Regions from separate parts of the Variovorax sp. Root434 genome, predicted to be linked through region 1. Evidence: riboswitches for the same ligand, from Rfam matches in the RefSeq annotation. Region 1 holds a riboswitch; the other holds the start of a gene.
What was found. A riboswitch is a leader RNA that binds a small molecule or an ion and turns the genes downstream of it on or off. The one in region 1 is predicted to bind S-adenosylhomocysteine.
Positions count from the first base shown of each region.

Region 1 (4,180 bases):
CTTCGATGGGGACCACGCGTTCGTCCTCGCGCAGCTTCGCATGCAGCTGCCCGTGGCCGACATCCACGCCGACCACTTTGGCGGCACCGCGCTGCAGCAGGCAGTCGGTGAAACCGCCGGTCGACTGGCCCACGTCGAGGCACAGCTTGCCGGAGGGATCGACACCGCTCACGGCGAGCGCACCTTCGAGCTTGAGCCCGCCGCGCGACACGTACCGGGCCTCGGCCGCATCGACCAGTTCGAGCTCGGCCGATTCGGGCACGTCGTCCTTGTTCTTGGCGACCGAGCGCCACGCGTCGCTGGTGCCCGCGTCGCGCCAGCGCAAGCCGCCGGCAATCAGCCGCACAGCCTGCGAACGCGACGCGGCCAGGCCGCGCTCTACCAACAGTTGATCGGCGCGCATGCGCTGTCGATCAGTAGCGGTACGTGTCCGGCTTGTACGGACCGTTCTTGCTCACGCCGATGTAGGCGGCCTGTGCGTCCGTCAGCTCGGTGAGCATGGCGCCGACCTTCTTCAGGTGCAGGCGCGCGACCTTCTCGTCGAGGTGCTTGGGCAGCACGTAGACCTTGCCGGCCTGGTAGGCATCGGGCTTGGTGAACAGCTCGATCTGGGCGATGGTCTGGTTGGCGAACGACGACGACATCACGAAGCTCGGATGGCCCGTGCCGCAGCCCAGGTTCACGAGGCGGCCCTTGGCCAGCAGGATGATCTTCTTGCCGTCCGGGAAGGTGATGTGGTCGACCTGCGGCTTGATCTCTTCCCACTCGTACTTCTCGATCGACGCGACGTCGATCTCGTTGTCGAAGTGGCCGATGTTGCAGACGATGGCCTGGTCCTTCATCTTGACCATCGTGTCGTGCGTGATGACGTCCTTGTTGCCGGTGGTGGTCACGAAGATGTCAGCCTTGTCGGCAGCGTATTCCATCGTCACGACCTTGTAGCCTTCCATCGCGGCCTGCAGCGCGTTGATCGGGTCGATCTCGGTCACCCACACCTGCGCGCTCAATGCACGCAGTGCCTGGGCGGAGCCCTTGCCCACGTCGCCGTAGCCGGCCACGCAGGCCACCTTGCCGGCGATCATCACGTCGGTCGCGCGCTTGATGCCGTCCACCAGCGACTCGCGGCAGCCGTACAGGTTGTCGAACTTGCTCTTGGTGACCGAGTCGTTCACGTTGATGGCGCGGAACAGCAGCGTGCCCTTGGCGCTCATCTCGTTCAGGCGGTGCACGCCGGTGGTCGTCTCTTCGGTCACGCCGATGATCTCGGCCGACTTGCGGGTGTACCAGGTGTCGTCCACGGCCAGCTTGGCCTTGATGGCGGCGAACAGGATGCGCTCTTCCTCGCTGGTCGGGTTGGCGAGCACACCCAGGTCCTTCTCGGCGCGCTGGCCCAGGTGCATGAGCAGCGAGGCGTCGCCGCCGTCGTCCAGGATCATGTTCGGGCCTTCGCCCTTCGAGCCCTTGGGGCCGAAGTCGAAGATGGCGTGCGTGTAGTCCCAGTAGTCCTTCAGCGACTCGCCCTTGATGGCGAACACCGGCGTGCCTGCGGCGGCGATGGCCGCGGCGGCGTGGTCCTGCGTCGAGAAGATGTTGCACGAGGCCCAGCGCACGGTGGCGCCCAGGGCTTGCAGGGTCTCGATCAGCACGGCCGTCTGGATGGTCATGTGCAGCGAGCCCGTGATGCGCGCGCCCTTGAGCGGCTGCGCCTTCGAGAACTCCTCGCGGATGGCCATCAGGCCGGGCATCTCGGTTTCCGCGATCTTGATTTCCTTGCGGCCCCAGGCAGCGAGGGACAGGTCAGCAATCGCCTGGTCGGCGGTCGAAACGGGGGTGGGCTTGAGAACAGCGCTCATGGGAACTCCAACAAAGCTGGTTTGAAAGATGCCACTGCCTACGGGGAAAGACTCACCGCGAGAACAGCGGGTGAGCGTGGTTGCGATGTGGTCCGAGCCTCACGCCTGATGGCGCTGCAACGCTCCTCGGAACGGCGGATTGTAGACGGGGCAACAGGGCCAGCCAACCGCTCGGGTATCCCACATCAGGTAAAGCACGTTCGCCACGACCAAGGGAAATCCCGCAGGCAAATATTCCTGACTGGCACCCCCCGCGATGCCTGCCCGGCGTATCGTGGCACCGGTTCTTGTCACCCTTCCCCGTTCACACGACACCAGGAGATAGCGCCCATGGCCACTGCCAAGAAAGCCGCCGCGAAGAAGACCACTGCCAGCAGCAGCAACACCAAGGAGGCTCCCAATGCCGCCGAGATGCTCAACCCGCTGAAGAACCTCAAGGCCATGACCGACCGCCTGCAAGAACTCAATCTGACCGGTGGCGCGAGCAAACTGCTCGAAAGCGGACAAAAGGACCTTCAGGCGCTGATGCAGGCGAATGAGAAGTCCTACCAGGGACTGCAGACCGTGGTGCAGCGACAGACGGAAATGATCAAGAGCGCCATTGCCGAGTGGCAGACGGCCGCCAAGGAAATGCCCGGCAAGGATGCCAAGGCCAACCTCGCCAAGCTCGACGAACTCGGCCGCCAATCGTTCCAGCGCGCGATCGACGACATCAAGGAACTGGCCAATCTCGCCGCCAAGTCGCAGGCCGATGCCTTCGACCTGGTGCGCCAGCGCATACAGGCCAATGTGGACGAAGTAACCAAGATGCTTCAGCGCAAATAGAACCTTGATGTAGTAATTATTTAGTTTTGGTTCTTTTTAGACAGCGCCACCTGATCGGGCGATCCAAGCACGGATTTGTGGCGAAATTTCGCATTTCCGTGCCATTTGCACAGCAGACACACAGCGAATTTTAAAGAAAGGCCTTGCCTTACCGGACAATTGCGTGTCAATACGTAACGTCCAGGGAGGCAAGGTATGCGCGCAAGCGTCGGAATAAGTTTGAGCACGGTCATGCTGTCAGTTCTGCTGACCGCATGTGGAGGATCAAGCAGCGGCGGTGGATCTGTCCCATCCGCCGCGGTGTCGGGCTCCGACACGGCAGTCAAGACTGCGGAGCCGAGCCCTCCCGCCAGCGCTGCCCCCGCACTGATCGAGTCGAGGGTGCAGTCGCCGGAACTCGCGGCAACCGACGTCAGCCCCTTCAAGGACCGTCCCGTGGGACGCGCCCCGACGCCACGGCATGTGGTTCTGCCAGCACTTCCGCCAGAGAGCGCCGTTCCCCTGAAGTCGGCCCCCGCGATCTTCGGCACTCCCACCAAGATCGGTGTTGCACGCCGGATCGCTGAAACTGCGAACGTCCAGGCGGTGTCCAGCATGATGAGTTGGACGCCTTCGGAACGGGGAGGCAAAGTGGCCGCTTTGCGATTCGCATCACCGAATGCAAGAGGTGTTCGCATCGGCCTGCGTGTCGAGAGCCTTCCCCCGGGCACCATGGTGCGCTTCTACGGCGACGCGAGTCCAAAGATCTACGAGGTGTCCGCGCAGGAAATCCTCACGGCCATTCAGCGCAATCTCGACGCAGGCGATTCGAGCGACAACGCGCGCACCTATTGGTCGCCCAACATGGGCGGTGAAGCTCTCACCGTCGAGATCGAGGTCCCACCCAACGCCGTGCTCGAAGCGGTCAAGGTGGCGGTGCCCATGCTGTCGCATGTGTCCATCGACATCACCAAGCAGGACTCGCTGGAAAAAGTGGGTGAAGCCGGCTCATGCAATCAGGACGTTACCTGCGCCTCCCAATACAACACCCTCAGCAAGTCCGTGGCGTTGATGGACTTCATCGACAACGGGAGCAACTATGTATGCACCGGCACCTTGCTCAACGACCGCATGTCGACCGGCACGCCATATTTCCTGAGCGCAAACCATTGCATTTCCAACCAGACGGTCGCATCGACTCTCTACACCTACTGGTCCTACAAGTCCGCCAGCTGCAACAGCACGCAGGTCAGTCCTGCGCTGACCGCCATGACCTCCGGCGCCACGCTGCTCTATGCGGAGTCGACGACCGACACGTCCTTCATGCGGCTGAATTCGCAACCGCCGGCCGGTGCGCTGTTTGCCGGTTCAAGCCCGTTCGACCCCAGTTCATTCGACGGCATTCAGGGCGTCTATGGCGTGCATCACCCTAAAGGTGATTTGCAGAAGTACAGTGAAGGCGACTATCTCGGAACCGCGGCTTGTGCAAATTCGAGTTGCTCTTCTTCAACAGGAAGCAACGG
Region 1 is NZ_LMEK01000022.1:345,416-349,595, forward strand. It holds gene ASD05_RS19135 (TlyA family RNA methyltransferase) at 1-403, opposite strand, end outside; gene ahcY (adenosylhomocysteinase) at 414-1,853, opposite strand; S-adenosyl-L-homocysteine riboswitch at 1,919-1,987, opposite strand; gene phaP (TIGR01841 family phasin) at 2,184-2,678, shown strand; gene ASD05_RS19150 (serine protease) at 2,910-4,180, shown strand, end outside.

Region 2 (4,180 bases), on a different contig from region 1:
TCCTGCCGGATCTGGTCGCCGAACAGGCCTTCGATTTCCTCGGGCCTGAAATACCGGCGGCGCAGCGCCTCGCGCGCCTCCAGGCTGAGGCGCAGCTGAGTAGGGTCGCCGGGGGCGGGTGGCGGCATTGCGCGCAGGGCCTCTTCCAGGTCGACGTACCGCTCCAGCAGGCCAAGGGCGCGCACCCGCCAGTCTTCGCGCAGGTACCGGGCGAGCAGGGCGGGCGCACGGGCCATCAGCGTGGCCTTGCTGTCGGCCTGCGCTTCGAGGAGCACCTGGTCGAAGATGGAAATCAGGGAACTGTCGAGCAGGGCATCCGGCGCCGCCGAGGCTGCGAACGGCCCGGGCTCGGGGCCCGGGCCCGTGGCCGTCGCCATCGTGTCCGATCCGGCGGCCGGAAGGTCGGCCGCGCCGGGGCCGGCCGCGAAAAAGGCAACCGCTACCGCGAGCAGCGCCGCGCCGCCCGCGGCCCACAGCGTCCAGCGTGCGTGCACGGCCAAGGCCCTCAGAGCCCCGCGCTCTTCAGCCGCGCGGCCTGTTCCTTGAAGATCGCCGGCACCTTCTTCTCGTAGTACGGGAACTGGCTGCCGTAGGTGTTGCCGAGCACCTGGTTGACCTCGTCGAGGTGGTTCTGCCGGTAGTCGCCCAGGTGCGTGCCCAGGCGGGTGGTGCAGGTCGCGAGCAGCCCGTCGTTGGCCTCACCGGAGAAGGCGAGCGTGCCCAGCGCCGACAGCGGGGCATCGCTCGGGTCGAACAGGTTGAAGCCCGTGGACACGCCCGACCACGAGTAGTAGCGCACGCCGCCGACCACGGCCGCGCCGCTCTTCACGTCGCACGATGCGCCCGGCGCGGGCCGGCCCTGCGGGAACTTGGCGTCGAAGGCCGCACCGCCCGCGGTGGTCAGCGAGGCCAGGGCGTTCAGCGGCACCTCGGGCAGCTGGCCCGGGTCCTTGCCCGAGAGGACGCCGATCACGTTCGTCAGCAGGCCCACGGCCGTCACCACCGCGGTCTGGGCAATGCCGCCCTCGGGCAGTTTCGCCAGCAGGTCGGCCACCTTGGAGCCGCCGTTGGCGCCGCCCACCGAGGTGACCGAGGCGACCATGTCGGGAGCCACCGCCGCCACGTAGCGCACCGTGGGCGCGCCCTGCGAATGGCCGATCAGGTTGAACTTGAGCGCCGGGTCGTTTTCCATCGCGCGGATGGTCTTGAGCTCCTGCAGCAGCTGCTCGCCGCGGATTTCCGAGGTGTTGGTGCCCGACACCTGGGCCACGTAGACCCGGGCGCCCGCGCCGGCCAGCGTGTCGGGAATGCCGTAGAAGTAGTCGACGCCCAGCAGGTTGTCGAAGCCGAGCAGGCCGTGGACCAGCACGATGGGGTATTTCGTCTTCGCCTCGGCAGACTGCACGCGGGCCGTCACCAGGGTCGAGGCGCCACTGTCGGCCGCGCGGGCCGCAGGCGCCGTCCAGGCCGCTGCGGCCGCGAGTCCGCAGCACAGGGCCGCGTTCCACTTCTTGATCATCCGGCTTTCCCTTTCGTCGCTTTTGCGCTGGTTAAAAAAACGAACGTTCGTTCAGAAACGGTGGCCGCATTCTGTGGATGGAGGCGGGAATGGAAACTGGGGTTTTCCCCCGGCGGATTTCGAATCGACCTAAAATGCACGACTTCCCAAGGAGCGTTGCAGCGGTGGGCCTCGCAGGCCGGCCGTCAGGCTTGGGGCGACAACGACGCTCGCCTGTCCGACTCTTCCGCAGGTGAGGCCATGTCCCAGATTCCCGCTCCAGCTACCCTCGATTCCGCCCCCGTTGTTCCCCCGCCCATGAAGCTGTCCGGCCTCGAACCGGTCGCCATCGGCGAAGGCACGCTGTTCGTCAACATCGGCGAGCGCACCAACGTCACCGGCTCCAAGGCCTTCGCGCGGATGATCCTGAACGGCCAGTTCGAAGAAGCCCTGGCCGTGGCGCGCCAGCAGGTCGAGAACGGCGCGCAGGTGATCGACATCAACATGGACGAGGCCATGCTCGACAGCAAGGCGGCGATGGTGCGCTTCCTCAACCTCATCGCCAGCGAGCCCGACATTGCGCGCGTGCCGGTGATGGTCGACAGCTCGAAGTGGGAGGTCATCGAGGCCGGCCTGCGCTGCATCCAGGGCAAGGGCATCGTCAACTCCATCTCCATGAAGGAGGGGGTCGACAAGTTCAAGCACGAGGCCAAGCTCGTGAAGCGCTACGGCGCCGCCGCCGTGGTCATGGCCTTCGACGAGAAGGGCCAGGCCGACACCTACGAACGCAAGATCGAGATCTGCGAGCGCGCCTACCGCATCCTGGTGGACGAGGTGGGCTTCCCGCCCGAGGACATCATCTTCGACCCCAACATCTTCGCGATTGCCACCGGCATCGAGGAGCACGACAACTACGCGGTCGACTTCATCAACGCCGTGCGCTGGATCAAGCAGAACCTGCCCGGCGCCAAGGTCTCGGGTGGCGTGAGCAACGTGAGCTTCAGCTTCCGCGGCAACGACCCGGTGCGCGAGGCGATCCACACCGTGTTCCTGTACCACGCGATCCAGGCGGGCATGGACATGGGCATCGTCAACGCCGGCATGGTGGGCGTGTACGACGACCTCGAACCCGAGCTGCGCGAGCGCGTCGAGGACGTGGTGCTGAACCGCCGCTCCGACGCTGGCGAGCGCCTCGTCGAGGTGGCCGAGACCGCCAAGAGCGGTGCGAAAGACGACAGCAAAAAGCTCGAATGGCGCGGCACGCCAGAGAACCCGGTGCCGGTCAACCAGCGCCTGTCGCACGCGATGGTGCACGGCATCACCGACTTCATCGTCGAAGACACCGAGGAGGCCTATCAGGCCATTCTGGCCAAGGGCGGCCGCCCGCTGCACGTGATCGAAGGGCCGCTGATGGACGGCATGAACATCGTGGGCGACCTGTTTGGCCAGGGCAAGATGTTCCTGCCGCAGGTGGTGAAGTCCGCCCGCGTCATGAAGTCGGCCGTGGCCCACCTCATTCCCTACATCGAGGAAGAAAAGCGCCAGGACGAGGCCGCGGGCCGCGACGTGCGCACCAAGGGCAAGATCATCATCGCCACCGTGAAGGGCGACGTACACGACATCGGCAAGAACATCGTCACCGTCGTGCTCCAGTGCAACAACTTCGAAGTGGTGAACATGGGCGTGATGGTCCCGTGCCACGAAATTCTTGCGAAGGCGAAAGTCGAGGGCGCGGACATCGTGGGCCTGTCGGGGCTGATCACGCCGAGCCTCGAAGAGATGCAGTACGTGGCCGGCGAGATGCAGAAGGACGACCACTTCCGCATCAGGAAGATCCCGCTGCTCATCGGCGGTGCCACCACCAGCCGCGTGCACACGGCCGTGAAGATCGCGCCGCACTACGAAGGCCCCGTGGTCTACGTGCCCGACGCCTCGCGCAGCGTGAGCGTGGCGCAGTCGCTCTTGAGCGACCAGGCCACCGCGTACATCGACGAGATCAACGCCGACTACGACAAGGTGCGCCAGCAGCACGCCAACAAGAAGCAGGTGCCGATGTGGCCGCTCGCGAAGGCGCGCGCCAACAAGACGCCCGTCGATTTCGCGAACTACCTGCCGCCGGTGCCCAAGTTCGTTGGCCGGCGCGTGTTCAAGAACTTCGACCTGACCGAGCTCGCCAAGTACATCGACTGGGGCCCGTTCTTCCAGACCTGGGACCTGGCCGGCCCGTTCCCGGCCATCCTGAAGGACGAGATCGTCGGCACCGAGGCCGTGCGCGTGTACGCCGACGGCCAGCGCATGCTCAAGCGCCTGATCGAAGGCCGCTGGCTCAGCGCCAGCGGCGTGGTCGGCTTCTGGCCCGCCAACACGGTGAACGACGACGACATCGAGCTCTACACCGACGAGACGCGCAGCGAAGTCGCGCTCACCTGGTACGGCATGCGCCAGCAGACCGAGAAGCAGGTGATCGACGGCGTGATGCGCCCGAGCCGCTGCCTCGCCGACTTCGTGGCGCCGAAGGACAGCGGCGTGAAGGACTATGTCGGCATGTTCGCCGTCACCGCCGGCCTGGGTGTCGAGAAAAAAGAGAAGTACTTCGTCGACGACCTCGACGACTACTCCGCCATCATGCTCAAGGCTTTGGCCGACCGATTGGCCGAGGCCTTCGCCGAATCGCTGCACCAC
Region 2 is NZ_LMEK01000002.1:203,390-207,569, reverse strand. It holds gene ASD05_RS04610 (lipase secretion chaperone) at 1-494, opposite strand, end outside; gene ASD05_RS04605 (esterase/lipase family protein) at 506-1,519, opposite strand; S-adenosyl-L-homocysteine riboswitch at 1,662-1,737, shown strand; gene metH (methionine synthase) at 1,760-4,180, shown strand, end outside.
Region 2: it holds a riboswitch for S-adenosylhomocysteine, as region 1 does, so the genes downstream of both, metH (methionine synthase) here and ahcY (adenosylhomocysteinase) in region 1, are expected to answer to the same signal.